DNA from 2 places in the Kitasatospora sp. NPDC036993 genome. Region 1 is predicted to be linked to the other one. Evidence: predicted binding sites of a transcription regulator. Region 1 holds the regulator's gene; the other holds the start of a gene.
The links. The regulator HrcA, encoded in region 1, represses chaperone genes, less so after heat shock. The targets are predictions, from matches to a motif close to TTNGCACTCNGNNNNNCNGAGTGCNAA.
Positions count from the first base shown of each region.

Region 1 (6,795 bases):
CGGGCATCGGGGCGAAGGGGTAGAACGTCCCCCGCTTGTAGAGGTAGACCAGGGCCAGTGACTGTCCCTCCGGATTCCTGAAGGCCACCAGCGAGCAGAGCAGCTGCGGCCCGAAGCCGTTCGCCTCCAGCTCGCTGTTGACCGCGTGCAGGTCGTTCACCAGCTCCGGCAGCTCCTCGGGCCGGTGCCGGGCGAGCAGCCAGGAGTAGCCGTAGCCGTCCTTGGAGGCCTCCACGGGGACGCCGCCGCGCTCGGTGTCGGCGTCCAGCAGCGCCCTGACCTGCTGCTCGACCTGGACGAAGGCCGCGCCCTCGACGGCCGCGAAGCAGACCGAGCCGAGCCCGGTGGGGGTGAAGCCGGCCCCGGCCTCCAGGGTGAGCGCGGCGGACGGCACGCCGAACAGCTGGTCGAGGTCGGGTTTGACGGGCTTGGTGCGGCCGAACAGGGTGTCCAGGATTCCCACGGCGGTCCTCTCGGGTTCGGGGCTTCAGCGGCCGAGCTGCTCGGAGATCCGCGCCAGCTGCTCCAGCCGCTTCTCCAGGCTCGGATGGGTGGACAGCAACTGCGAGGCGGTCTCCCGGGCGCTCAGCGCGGGGGCGAAGTAGAAGGCGTTGTACGGCTGGGCCTGGCGCAGGTCCTTGCTGGGGATGGCCGCGATCTGCCCGGTGACCTTGGTGAGCGCCGAGGCCAGCGCGCTGGGCCGGCCGGTGAGCTGGGCGGCGGCCCGGTCGGCGGCCAGCTCGCGGTAGCGGGACAGCAGCCTGGTGAGCAGGAAGCTGACGGCGTAGACGACCATCGACACCAGCGGGATGACCAGCGCCACGACGGCCGCGTTCTGGTCGTTGTTGTTGCGCCCGCCGCCCATGAACCCGCCGTACACGGCGATCCGGGTCATCGCCCCGGCGAGCACGCCGAGGAAGCCCGCGATCGTCATCACCGCGACGTCCCGGTGGGCGACGTGCGACAGCTCGTGGGCGAGGACGCCCTCCAGTTCCTCCGGCTCCAGCCGGCGCAGCAGCCCGGTGGTCACGCAGACCACGGCGTTCTGCGGGTTGCGGCCGGTGGCGAAGGCGTTCGGCATGTCGTTGTCGGCGACCGCGACCCGGGGTTTGGGCATGTCGGCCAGCGCGCACAGCCGGTCGACCGTGCCGTGCAGCTGGGGGAACTGTTCGGGGGACACCTGGCGGGCTCCCATCGCCCGTTCGGTGATCTTGTCGCTGAACCAGAACTGGGCCACGAACAGCCCGCCGGAGATCAGGACGATCAGTGGCCACGCGCCGCGCAGCAGCGCGATCAGCAGGCCGGTGAAACCGACGTACAGCAGCCCGATCACGAACATCGTCGCGACCATGCGGCCGGTCAGGCCGCGGTCGGGCGCGAATCGGGTGTGCTGGCCCGAGCTCGACATCGCTTGCTCCTCCGTTCGCCGTCGCTTTCGATGCTGCCACCCGGACGGCCTCCGGGCACCACCCCGGCGCCGGGAGGATCGAACCGCGGGGGCCCCGCGGGCCGTGGCTGGAACTGCGGGGAGGATCACCCCGGCCGGACCGTTCCTGCCGTAGGGCCCGGGCCTTACACTGGCAGGTACGGTTCTGGCACTCGCGTGTTCAGAGTGCCAGGCCGGGGTCTCGGGAAGCGGCCCGCGGCGGCAAGGGACACAGACGGACAACGTGCGAAGACGGAGGTGCGCGCCCCATGGCCGGTGAGGTCCGCCAGCTGGACGAACGCAAGCTCGCCGTGCTCCGCGCGATCGTGCAGGACTACGTGGGCACCGAGGAGCCGGTCGGCTCCAAGGCCCTGGTGGAACGGCACAACCTCGGGGTCTCGCCGGCGACCGTCCGCAACGACATGGCGGCGCTGGAGGAGGAGGGTTACATCCACCAGCCGCACACCAGCGCCGGCCGCATCCCCACCGACAAGGGGTACCGCCTCTTCGTCGACAAGCTCGCCGAGATCAAACCCATGAGCGCCCCCGAGCGCCGGGCCATCCGGCACTTCCTGGACGGCGCCGTCGACCTGGACGACGTGGTCGCCCGCACGGTGCGGCTGCTCGCGCAGCTCACCCGGCAGGTCGCGGTGGTGCAGTACCCCTCGCTGACCCGCTCCACCGTCCGGCACATCGAGCTGGTGGCGCTGGCCCCGGCCAAGGTGATGCTGGTGCTGATCACCAACACCGGCCGGGTCGAGCAGCGGATGGTCGACTGCCCCGGCTCGGTCGGCGAGACGGTGCTGTCGGACCTGCGGACCCGGATCAACGCGAGAGCCGCCGGCCGGCGGCTCCCGGAGGTCCCCGGGATGCTGGAGGAACTGCCGGCGCTGTTCGACCAGGCCGACCGGCCGACCGTCAGCACCGTCCTGGCGACCCTGTTCGAGACGCTCGCCGAACATAACGAGGAGCGGATCATGCTGGCCGGCACGGCCAACCTGACCCGCTTCGGGCACGACTTCCCGCTCACCATCCAGCCGGTGCTGGAGGCACTGGAGGAGCAGGTCATCCTGCTCCGCCTCCTGGGTGAGACCGGGGACGCCGCGATGACGGTCCGGATCGGGCGGGAGAACGCCTACGAGGGGCTGAATTCCACCTCGGTGGTTTCGGTCGGCTACGGTTCGGGCGACGAGAGCGTGGCCAAACTGGGTGTGATCGGTCCGACCCGGATGGACTATCCGGGCACAATGGGGGCGGTGCGAGCGGTGGCGCGGTACGTGGGCCAGATCCTGGCCGAGTCCTAGCAGAGGCCATCGCCGGAAATCCGGCGATGGCGACCAGTCGCAGCACTACTACAGGCGGAACAAGCGGAGCATTTGGTGGCCACGGACTACTACGCGGTACTCGGCGTCCGACGGGATGCGGGGCAGGACGAGATCAAGAAGGCGTTCCGGCGCCTGGCACGCGAACTGCACCCGGACGTCAACCCGGACCCGAAGACGCAGGAGCGGTTCAAGGAGATCAACGCCGCCTACGAGGTGCTCTCCGACCCGCAGAAGCGTCAGGTCTACGACCTCGGCGGGGACCCGCTGTCCCCGGGCGGCGGTGGCGCGGGCGGCTTCGGCGCCGGCGCGGCGGGATTCGGCTTCTCCGACATCATGGACGCCTTCTTCGGCGCCGCGGCGGGCCAGCGCGGCCCGCGCTCGCGCACCCGCCGGGGCCAGGACGCCATGATCCGGCTGGAGATCACCCTGGAGGAGGCCGCCTTCGGCACCACCAAGGAACTCCAGGTCGACACCGCCGTCACCTGCACCACCTGCAGTGGCGAGGGCGCGGCCCCCGGCACCTCGGCGCAGACCTGTGACATGTGCCGGGGCAAGGGCGAGGTCTCCCAGGTCACCCGGTCCTTCCTGGGCCAGGTCATGACCTCCCGCCCCTGCCCGCAGTGCCAGGGCTTCGGCACCGTCGTGCCGACCCCCTGCCCGGAGTGCGCCGGCGACGGCCGGGTGCGCGCCCGCCGCACCCTGACCGTCAAGATCCCGGCCGGTGTCGACAACGGCACCAGGATCCAGCTGGCCGGCGAGGGCGAGGTCGGCCCCGGCGGCGGCCCGGCCGGCGACCTGTACGTCGAGATCGCCGAGACCAGCCACAACATCTTCCAGCGGCGCGGGGACGACCTGCACTGCACCGTCACCATCCCGATGACGGCGGCCTCGCTCGGCACCCAGGTGCCGCTGCAGACCCTGGACGGACTGGAGGAGGTCGACATCAGGCCCGGCACCCAGTCCGGCCAGTCGATCCCGCTGCACGGCAGGGGCATCACCCACCTGCGCGGCGGCGGCCGGGGCGACCTGATAGTGCACGTCGAGGTGAAGACGCCCAGCAAGCTCGACGCCGAGCAGGAGGACCTGCTGCGCCGCCTCGCGGTGCTGCGCGGCGAGGAGCGGCCGTCCGGCCAGTTCGCGCCGGGCCAGCAGGGCCTCTTCTCCCGGCTGAAGGACGCCTTCAACGGCCGGTAGCCGTCGTCCGCGGAGGGGTGCCGGGGGGCCTGCCCCCGGCACCCCTTCCGTGTCCGCCCCCTCCGCCGCAACCCCCTCCCCCTCTCCGCCGCAGGCCCCTCCGGCCGCAGCCCCCTCCTGGAAGGTCCCCGTCATGACCGCGCCCGTCTTCGTCGTCGAGACCGAGCGGATCGCCGCCGCCGTGCCCGGGGCCGTGGTGCGCCTGGACGGCGCGGAGGGGCGGCACGCGGCCGCGGTGAAGCGGCTGGAGCCGGGCGAGGCGGTGACCCTGGCCGACGGGCTGGGGCTCGGCGTGGAGGGCACGGTCGCCGAGGTGCTCGGCAAGGACGCGATCGACGTGGCGGTCGCCGCCGTGCGCCGCGAGCCGGAGCCCGCGCCGCGGATCGTCGTCGTCCAGGCCCTGCCCAAGGGCGACCGCGGCGAGCTGGCCGTGGAGACCATGACCGAGGTCGGCGTGGACGTGGTGGTCCCGTGGGCCGCCTCGCGCTGCATCACCCAGTGGAAGGGCGAGCGCGGCGCCAAGGCGCTCGCCAAGTGGCGCTCCACCGCCAGGGAGGCCGGCAAGCAGTCCCGCCGGCTGCGCTTCCCCGAGGTGCGCGAGCCGATGACCACCAGGCAGCTGGCGCCGCTCCTGGCGCGGGCCGCGTTCGCCGCCGTGCTGCACGAGGAGGGCGCCGAGCCGCTGGCGCACGCCGCGCTGCCGGAGACCGGGGACATCGTCCTGGTGGTCGGCCCCGAGGGCGGGGTCTCCCCGGAGGAGCTGGCCGCCTTCGCCGAGGCCGGCGCCAAGCCGTACCGGCTGGGCCCCTCGGTGCTGCGGACCTCCACCGCGGGGGTGGCCGCCGGCGCGCTGCTGCTCGGGCGCACCGGCCGCTGGTCGTAGCCCCCTCGTGCCGGTCGCGGCACCCCGGTCCCGCCGCTCGTAGCACCCCGGCCGCGGCCGCCGCAACGGTGCCCGCGGGTGCGGTCCGGAGTCTCGGAAAACCGGCCCGGGGCGTACCCGCACCTGCCTAGGCTGGCCGGGTGACGGACTCCCTCAACACCTCTCCGACCACCTCGGCGGGCGCCTACCTGCGCCATCCCCACCTGCACGGCGACCTGGTCGCCTTCGTCGCCGAGGACGACCTCTGGCTCGCCCCGCTGGACGGCGGCCGGGCCTGGCGGCTGACGGCCGACCACCTGCCGGTCCACCACCCGCGGTTCTCCCCGGACGGCCGGCACCTCGCCTTCACCTCCACCCGGGACGGCGCCCCCGAGGTGCACGTGGTGCCGGTGGACGGCGGCCCGTCGCGCCGGCTCACCCACTGGGGCAGCCACCAGACCAGGGTGCTCGGCTGGACCGCCGACGGCCGCCCGATCGCCGCCACCAGCGCCGGCGAGGGCAGCCTGCGCCGCACCTGGGCGCACGCCGTGCCGCTGGACGGCGGCGAGCCGCAGCGGCTGCCGTACGGACCGGTCGGCGGGATCGCCTTCGAACCGGGCGGGGACGGGGTGCTGCTGAGCACCGTCAACGGCCGCGACCCGGCCTGGTGGAAGCGCTACCGGGGCGGCCGGGCCGGCCGGCTGTGGCTCGGCCGGCGGGAGTTCGCCCGCGTCCACGAGGAGCTGGACGGCCAGCTGGACTCGCCGATGTGGGCGGCCGGGCCCGCTCGGCCCGACGGCGGGCACGGCGGGAGGATCGCCTTCCTCTCCGACCACGAGGGCGTCGGCGAGCTGTGGTCCAGCCTCCCGGACGGCACCGACCTGCGCCGCCACACCACCGACCCGGACGGCTTCTACGCCCGGGGCGCCACCAGCGACGGCACCCGGGTGGTCTTCCACCGGGCCGGCGACCTCTGGCTGCTGGACGACCTGGAGGGCGCCGAGCCGCGCCGGCTCGACGTCCGCCCGGCCGGTCCGCGGGCCGGGCGCCGCCCCCGTCCGGTGCCCGCCGCGCACTGGCTGGAGTCCGTCGCCCCCGACCGCACCGGCCGGGGCAGCGCCGTGGTGGTGCGCGGCAGCGTGCACTGGCTGACCCACCGGGAGGGCCCGGCCCGGGTGCTGGACGAGACACCGGGGGTGCGCGGGCGGCTGGTGCGGGTGGTGCCGGGCGAGGACGGCGCCCAGGGCGTGCTGTGGGTGTCCGACGCCGAGGGCGAGGACGCCCTGGAGTTCGCCCCCGACCTGCACGGCGCCGAGCGCCGCCGGCTGGCCGCGGGGCAGCTCGGCCGGGTCAACTCGCTGGTGGTCTCCCCGGACGGCAAGCAGGCCGCGCTCGGCGTGCACGACGGCCGGGTGCTGCTGGTCGCGCTGGCCGACGGCGCCGTGCACGAGCTGGACCGCAGCACCGACGGCGAGGCCGGCGGGCTGTCGTTCAGCCCGGACTCGGCCTGGCTGGCCTGGTCGCGCCCGGTGCGCGGGACGGGCCCGCACTCGCTGCGCCAGATCGTGCTGGCCAACCCGGCCACCAGGACGGTCGGCGAGGTCACCCAGCCGCGCTTCGTGGACACCTCGCCCTCCTTCACCGCGGACGGCCGCTACCTGGCCTTCCTGTCGGTGCGCAACTTCGACCCGGTCTACGACGCCCACGTCTTCGACCTGTCCTTCCCGAACGGCTGCCGCCCCTACCTGGTCACGCTGGCCGCCGACACGCCCTCCCCGTTCGGGCCGCAGCGGGCCGGGCGCCCGCTCGGCGGGGAGGAGGAGGAGCCGAAGGCCAGGAAGGCGGACGGCGAGGAGGCGGCCGCCGACGCCGCACCGGTCACCAGGGTGGACCTGGACGGCATCGCCGACCGGATCATCCCCTTCCCGGTCGAGGGCGGCCGCTTCGAGGAACTGGCCGCCGCCAAGGACGGCGTGCTCTGGACCAGG
Region 1 is NZ_JBVJRP010000009.1:278,722-285,516, reverse strand. It holds gene pspAB (PspA-associated protein PspAB) at 1-463, opposite strand, end outside; gene htpX (zinc metalloprotease HtpX) at 488-1,408, opposite strand; gene hrcA (heat-inducible transcriptional repressor HrcA) at 1,696-2,730, shown strand; gene dnaJ (molecular chaperone DnaJ) at 2,806-3,945, shown strand; gene ACZ7C5_RS21175 (16S rRNA (uracil(1498)-N(3))-methyltransferase) at 4,079-4,828, shown strand; gene ACZ7C5_RS21170 (S41 family peptidase) at 4,969-6,795, shown strand, end outside.

Region 2 (6,795 bases), on a different contig from region 1:
GCCGACGATGGCCCTGCTGGTCTCCGGCGGGCACTCCTCGCTGCTGCTCAGCGAGGACATCACCAGCGACGTCCGCCCGCTCGGCGCGACCATCGACGACGCGGCCGGTGAGGCCTTCGACAAGGTCGCACGGGTGCTCGGCCTGGGCTTCCCCGGCGGTCCGATCGTCGACCGCACGGCCCGCGAGGGCGACCCGAAGGCGATCGCCTTCCCGCGCGGCCTGAGCGGCAGGAACGACCCGGCGTACGACTTCTCCTTCTCCGGCCTGAAGACCGCCGTCGCCCGCTGGGTGGAGGCCAAGCGCCGGGCCGGCGAGGAGGTGCCGATCGCCGACGTGGCGGCGTCCTTCCAGGAGGCGGTCACCGACGTGCTCACCCGCAAGGCCGTCAAGGCGTGCCGGGACAGCGGCGTCGACCACCTGATGATCGGCGGCGGCGTGGCGGCCAACTCGCGGCTGCGCGAGATGGCCCAGCAGCGCTGCGACCGGGCCGGCATCCGGCTGCGGGTGCCCCGGCCCGGCCTGTGCACCGACAACGGCGCGATGGTCGCGGCGCTGGGCGCAGAGATGGTGTGGCGCGACCGCGCGCCGTCCTCGCTCGACCTGTCGGCGGACTCCTCGCTGCCGGTGACCGACGTCCACGTCCCGGCCGCGCACCTGGAGCACGGCGACGTCCACGGCCAGGCCTACCAGGCCCTCGGCGGCGGCGCCTGATGACCGTCGCCGCGATGTGGGAGGCCCGGGCCGCGGCCGGCCGTGGGGCCGAACTCGCCGCCTGGGCAAGGGAGTCGGCGCTGCCCGCGCTGCGCGGAGCGGCCGGTCTCGAACGCCTCGAACTGCTCACGGCCGCGGGGGAGCGGGTGCTGCTGATCAGCTGGTGGAGCGGCGAGCCCCGGCCCGTCGCCGACCCGCCGGCCGAGCTGCTCGGCCGACCGGTGCACCGCTGGTCCTTCAGCAGCGAACACGTCGAGTAACCCCGGATCGGGAACCGCGGCGGCAGCCGTTACCGTGCATAGCCGAGAGAGCTGGACGGGAACCGGGAGCGCGCTGCGGTGATCAGGGACGGGCGGAGCAGGACCAGGACGTACGCGGTGGGGGCGCTGGCCCTGCTGGCCTTCGCCACCGCCTGCGGCGACGGCGGAGGCGGTGGCAGCGCCGCCCCGGCCACCACGGCTGCCACGACCGGGCCGGGCACGCCCCCGCCCACCGGGGCCGCGCCGGCCGGCGCCGCCCCGACCACCCCCGCCCCGGCCGGCGCCGGCGCGGCGGCCTGGGCCAAGTGGAACCTCACCCCGCTCGCCCCCGCTCCCGCGCCGCCCGCCGACAAGCCCGTCAAGCTCGAACGGACCGGCCCGGTACCGGTGTTCAGCGAGGTGAAGACGAACGACAAGGTCGTCTTCATCACCATCGACGACGGTGCCGAGAAGGACCCGAAGTTCGTCGAGATGCTGACCGACCTCAAGGTGCCGATCTCGATGTTCCTGACCCGGGACATCGTCAAGAACGACTACGGCTACTTCAAGCCGCTCCAGGCGCTGGGCAACCACGTCCAGAACCACACCGTGGACCACCCGGTGATGAGCAAGATCCCGGCGGAGAAGCAGAAGTCCGAGATCTGCGACGCGCAGTCCGCGCTCACCCAGCAGTACGGCACCGCCCCGCTGCTGTTCCGGCCGCCCTTCGGCGACGGCGCCAGCACCCCGACGCTCAACACCTCGGTCCAGCAGTGCGGCCCGCGCGCGATGGTGCTGTGGCGCGAGTCGATGCAGATCCACGACATGCAGTACCAGTCGGGGGACAAGAAGCTGAAGTCCGGCGACATCATCCTGGCGCACTTCCGCGGCCCCAAGGAGCTCAAGGGCGCCACGATGACCCAGATGTTCGGCGACCTGCTGGCCCGGATCCAGGAGCAGGGCTTCTCGGTGGCCCGGCTGGAGGACTACATCCAGGCGCCCGCGTCGTAGCTCAGACCGGCTGCCCCAGCATCATCAGCGGGCCGTGGTCGGTCCGGCTGAGGATCACCGTGACGGTGTTCGGCCCGGAGGGCTTGAGCTGGCGGCGCAGCTCCTCCGGGGTGATCGCCATCCCGCGCTTCTTGATCACCACCGTGCCGACCGCCCGCTCGCGCAGCAGCGCCTTCAGCTTCTTGATGCCGAACGGGAGCACGTCGGTCAGCTCGAAGGCGTGCGCGTACGGGGTGGCGACCAGCTCGTCCGAGGTCAGGTAGGCGATCTTCGGGTCGATCAGCCGGCCGCCGACCTGCCCGGCCACCTCGGCCACCAGGTGGGCCCGGATCACCGCGCCGTCCGGCTCGTACAGGTAGCGCCCGACCGGGCCGGCCGGCGGGTCGGGCAGGTCGCCCCCGGTCAGGCCGGCGCCCTGCGGCAGCAGGGTGGCGCGGTGCGGGTGCGCGGCCCGGGTGCCGAACCAGAGCACCGCCTCCTTGACGTCGCCGTGGTCGGAGACCCACTCGGCCTCGGCGTCCCGCGGCACGGCCTCGTGCGGGATGCCGGGGGCGACCTTCAGGGCGCCGACCGGGGTCCGCCGGGCGGCCTCGATCGCCCAGGAGAGCGGCGGGGCGTACGCTTCCGGGTCGAACACCCGGCCGCGCGAGGTGCGCCTGGCCGGGTCGGTGAACACCGCGTCGTAGCCGGTGACGTCCACCTCGGCGACGTCCGCGCAGCGCACCTCCACCAGCTCGGCCAGCCCCAGCGCGGCGGCGTTGGCCGCGGTGGCCGCGCAGGCCGCCGGGTCCTTGTCGACGGCCAGCACCTCGATGCCCGCCCGGGCCAGCGCCAGCACGTCCCCGCCGATGCCGCAGCACAGGTCCGCCAGCCGCCGTACGCCCAGCCCGGCGAACCGCTGCGCCCGCCACTCGGCCACGCTGCGCCTGGTGGACTGCTCGACCCCGTTGGGCGTGAAGTACATCAGGTCGGCGTCCGCCCCGAACTTCGCCCGGGCCCGCTGCCGCAGCCGCGCCTGCCCGAACGCCGCGGACACCAGCTCCGCCGGGTGCTCCCGGCGCAACCGGGTCGCCAGCGCCAGCTCCTCCTCGGGGGTGAACTCGCGCAGCTCGGCGAGCAGGGCCTGGCCCTCGGGCGTCAGCAGGGGCTGGAGGTTCTCGGTGTCCACGGGGCCATTCTCGCGGGCAGCGGCCGGTTCACCGCCACAGGACGCCCGAGGAGAGGACCACGGGCAGCGCGAACGGGGAGAGCGCGGCCGCGAACGGCAGGAGCCGGTAGCCGGACCGCCGGCTGCGGAAGGCGACCACCAGGCCCGCCGCCAGGGCGACGACCGGGGCGGCCAGCATCCCGATGCCGAGGAAGGCCCACCCGAGTCCGTCCCCGTCGTCCCCGTGGCCGGGGCCGTTGCCGAGGGAGGCGACGACGAAGAAGGCGACGAACGGCAGTGCGGCTCCCAGGAGGGGCAGCGACAGTACGGCGAGGGCCGCGTCCTTGAGCCGGGACGGGCCGATGCGGGCCGGGATCGGAGTCATGGCAGGGAGTCTGTCCGGGCCGGGACCGGCCGCACATGAGTACGACTACTCATCCCGGAACCAGGGATCTCAGGGCGCGCCGTTGGCACTCTGGTTGACTGAGTGCTAACCCGGCCCTATGGTCGTCCTTGGCACTCCCCACCGGGAGAGTGCTAATGCGACGACGTGTGTCTGACCCCCGCGACGGCAGGCCCGCAGGATCGCCCTACCCGTTAGAAAACCCCGTAATCTCCGAAGGGGAGCTCGGACGTGACCACCAGCAGCAAGGTTGCCATCAAGCCGCTCGAGGACCGCATCGTGGTCCAGCCGCTCGACGCCGAGACCACCACGGCCTCCGGCCTGGTTATCCCGGACACCGCCAAGGAGAAGCCCCAGGAGGGCGTCGTCCTGGCCGTCGGACCGGGCCGCTTCGAGGACGGCCAGCGTCTGCCGCTCGACGTCGCCGTCGGTGACATCGTCCTGTACTCGAAGTACGGCGGCACCGAGGTGAAGTACCAGGGCGAGGAGTACCTCGTCCTCTCGGCTCGCGACGTTCTCGCCATCATCGAGAAGTAAACGCAGCATCGAGAAGTAAGTCGTTCCGACCCGCCCCGGATCCGTGTCCCAAGTGACAGGGGCCCGGGGCGTGGTTGTTGGTTCACGTAGTTCGGCGGCCGGTGGGCCGGCCGCAGCCCCGAGGGAATAGGGAACATGGCGAAGATCCTGCAGTTCGACGAGGACGCCCGCCGCTCGCTGGAGCGCGGTGTCAACAAGCTGGCCGACACCGTCAAGGTGACCATCGGCCCCAAGGGCCGCAACGTCGTCATCGACAAGAAGTTCGGCGCCCCGACCATCACCAACGACGGTGTCACCATCGCCCGCGAGGTCGAGCTGGACGACCCGTACGAGAACCTTGGCGCGCAGCTCGTCAAGGAGGTCGCCACCAAGACCAACGACGTCGCGGGTGACGGCACCACCACCGCCACCGTGCTGGCCCAGGCCCTGGTCAACGAGGGTCTGCGCAACGTCGCCGCCGGTGCCGGCCCGGCCGCCCTGAAGAAGGGCATCGACAAGGCCGTCGCCGCCGTCTCCGAGCACCTGCTGTCCGTCGCCCGCGAGATCGAGGGCAAGGACGACGTCGCCGCCGTCGCCTCCCTCTCCGCGCAGGACACCCAGGTCGGCGAGCTGATCGCCGAGGCGATCGACAAGGTCGGCAAGGACGGTGTCATCACCGTCGAGGAGTCGAACACCTTCGGCGTGGAGCTGGACTTCACCGAGGGCATGCAGTTCGACAAGGGCTACCTGTCGCCGTACTTCGTCACCGACGCGGAGCGGCAGGAGGCGGTCCTGGAGGACCCGTACATCCTGATCAACCAGGGCAAGATCTCCTCCATCCAGGAGCTGCTGCCGCTGCTGGAGAAGATCCTCCAGGGCGGTGCCTCCAAGCCGCTGCTGATCATCGCCGAGGACGTCGACGGCGAGGCGCTGTCGACCCTGGTCGTGAACAAGATCCGTGGCACCTTCAACGCCGTCGCCGTCAAGGCCCCGGGCTTCGGCGACCGCCGCAAGGCGATCCTCGGCGACCTGGCCACCCTGACCGGCGGCACGGTCATCTCCGAGGAGGTCGGCCTCAAGCTCGACCAGGTCGGCCTGGACGTGCTGGGCACCGCCCGCCGCGTGACCATCACCAAGGACGAGACCACCGTCGTCGACGGTGCCGGTGACGCCGAGGCCGTGGCCGGCCGCGTCGCCCAGATCAAGGGTGAGATCGCCGCCACCGACTCCGACTGGGACCGCGAGAAGCTGCAGGAGCGCCTGGCCAAGCTGGCCGGCGGCGTCTGCGTCATCAAGGTCGGCGCCGCCACCGAGGTGGAGCTGAAGGAGCGCAAGCACCGCCTGGAGGACGCCATCTCGGCGACCCGCGCCGCGGTCGAGGAGGGCATCGTCGCCGGTGGCGGCGCCTCCCTGGTCCACGCCGCCAAGGTGCTGGAGGACGGCCTGGGCCTGTCGGGTGACGAGGCCACCGGTGTCGCCGTGGTCCGCAAGGCGCTGCACGAGCCGCTGCGCTGGATCGCCCAGAACGCCGGTCTGGAGGGCTACGTCATCACCTCCAAGGTCTCCGAGCTGGAGATCGGCCAGGGCTACAACGCCGCCACCGGCGAGTACGGCGACCTGGTGAAGGCCGGCGTCATCGACCCGGTCAAGGTCACCCGTTCCGCCCTGGAGAACGCCGCCTCGATCGCCTCCCTGCTCCTCACCACCGAGACCCTCGTGGTGGAGAAGAAGGAAGAGGAGGCCGACAGCGGCCACGGCCACTCGCACGGCCACTCGCACTGAGGCCCCACCGCCTGACCGGAGGCCCGGTCCGCTCCCCTCGGGAGGCGGGCCGGGCCTCCGGCCGTTGCCGGCCCGGCCCGGTCCTCCGGCCCGGGCGGTGTGCCGGCGGTCAGCTATCAGTAGAATTTTGCAGAATGCAAAGATTGCCTTATAACTGAGGCATGATCGAGGCCCGCCATCTGCGCGTCCTGCGTGCCGTCGCCCGCACCGGCTCCTTCTCCGCCGCCGCCCGTGAGCTGGGGTGTACCCAGCCCGCCATCAGCCAGCAGATGAAGGCCCTGGAGAAGTCGGTGGACACCCCGCTGGTGGTCCGTTCGGGCCGCGGGATGCAGCTCAGCGAGGCGGGCCGGGTCCTGCTCAAGCATGCCACCGGGATCCTGGCCGGGCTCTCCGCCGCCGAGGAGGAGGTGGCCGCGATCGCCGGGCTGCGGGCCGGACGGGTGCGGCTGGTCTCCTTCCCGACCGCCAGCTCCACCCTGGTGCCGCCCGCGGTCGCCCGGCTGCGGGACGGCCATCCGGGGGTGTGCGTGTCGCTGGTCGAGGCGGAGCCGCCGGAGTCGCTGGCGATGCTGCGCGGCGGCGAGTGCGAGATCGCGCTGGCCTTCCGCTACCCCAGGGCCGACGGCGGCGCCGCGCTCCCCGCGCCCGGCCACGGCACGCCGCGCGAGGCCAGGGCCGAGGCCAACCTGGAGGCGCAGCAGCTGACCGCCGGGACCGACTGGTCCGACCTGGTGGTCACCCCGCTGCTGGACGACCCGCTGGTGGGCCTGCTGCCCGCCGGCCACCCGCTGGCGGGGCGGGGCGGGGCGGTGGAGCTGGCCGAGCTGGCGCAGGAGCAGTGGATCGCCGGCTGCCCGCAGTGCCGGGGGCATCTGGTGGAGCTGTGCGCCGGGGCGGGCTTCGAGCCCCGGATCGACTTCGCGACGGACGACTACCCGGCGGTGGTCGGCCTGGTGGCGGCGGGGCTGGGGGTGGCGGTGCTGCC
Region 2 is NZ_JBVJRP010000004.1:449,123-455,917, forward strand. It holds gene tsaD (tRNA (adenosine(37)-N6)-threonylcarbamoyltransferase complex transferase subunit TsaD) at 1-712, shown strand, start outside; gene ACZ7C5_RS11220 (hypothetical protein) at 712-972, shown strand; gene ACZ7C5_RS11225 (polysaccharide deacetylase family protein) at 1,051-1,962, shown strand; gene ACZ7C5_RS11230 (THUMP-like domain-containing protein) at 1,964-3,130, opposite strand; gene ACZ7C5_RS11235 (hypothetical protein) at 3,159-3,494, opposite strand; gene groES (co-chaperone GroES) at 3,744-4,049, shown strand; gene groL (chaperonin GroEL) at 4,185-5,810, shown strand; gene ACZ7C5_RS11250 (LysR family transcriptional regulator) at 5,972-6,795, shown strand, end outside.
Region 2: groES (co-chaperone GroES) is a predicted target of HrcA. The motif match lies at 3,577-3,603, and genes of this name have one in related genera.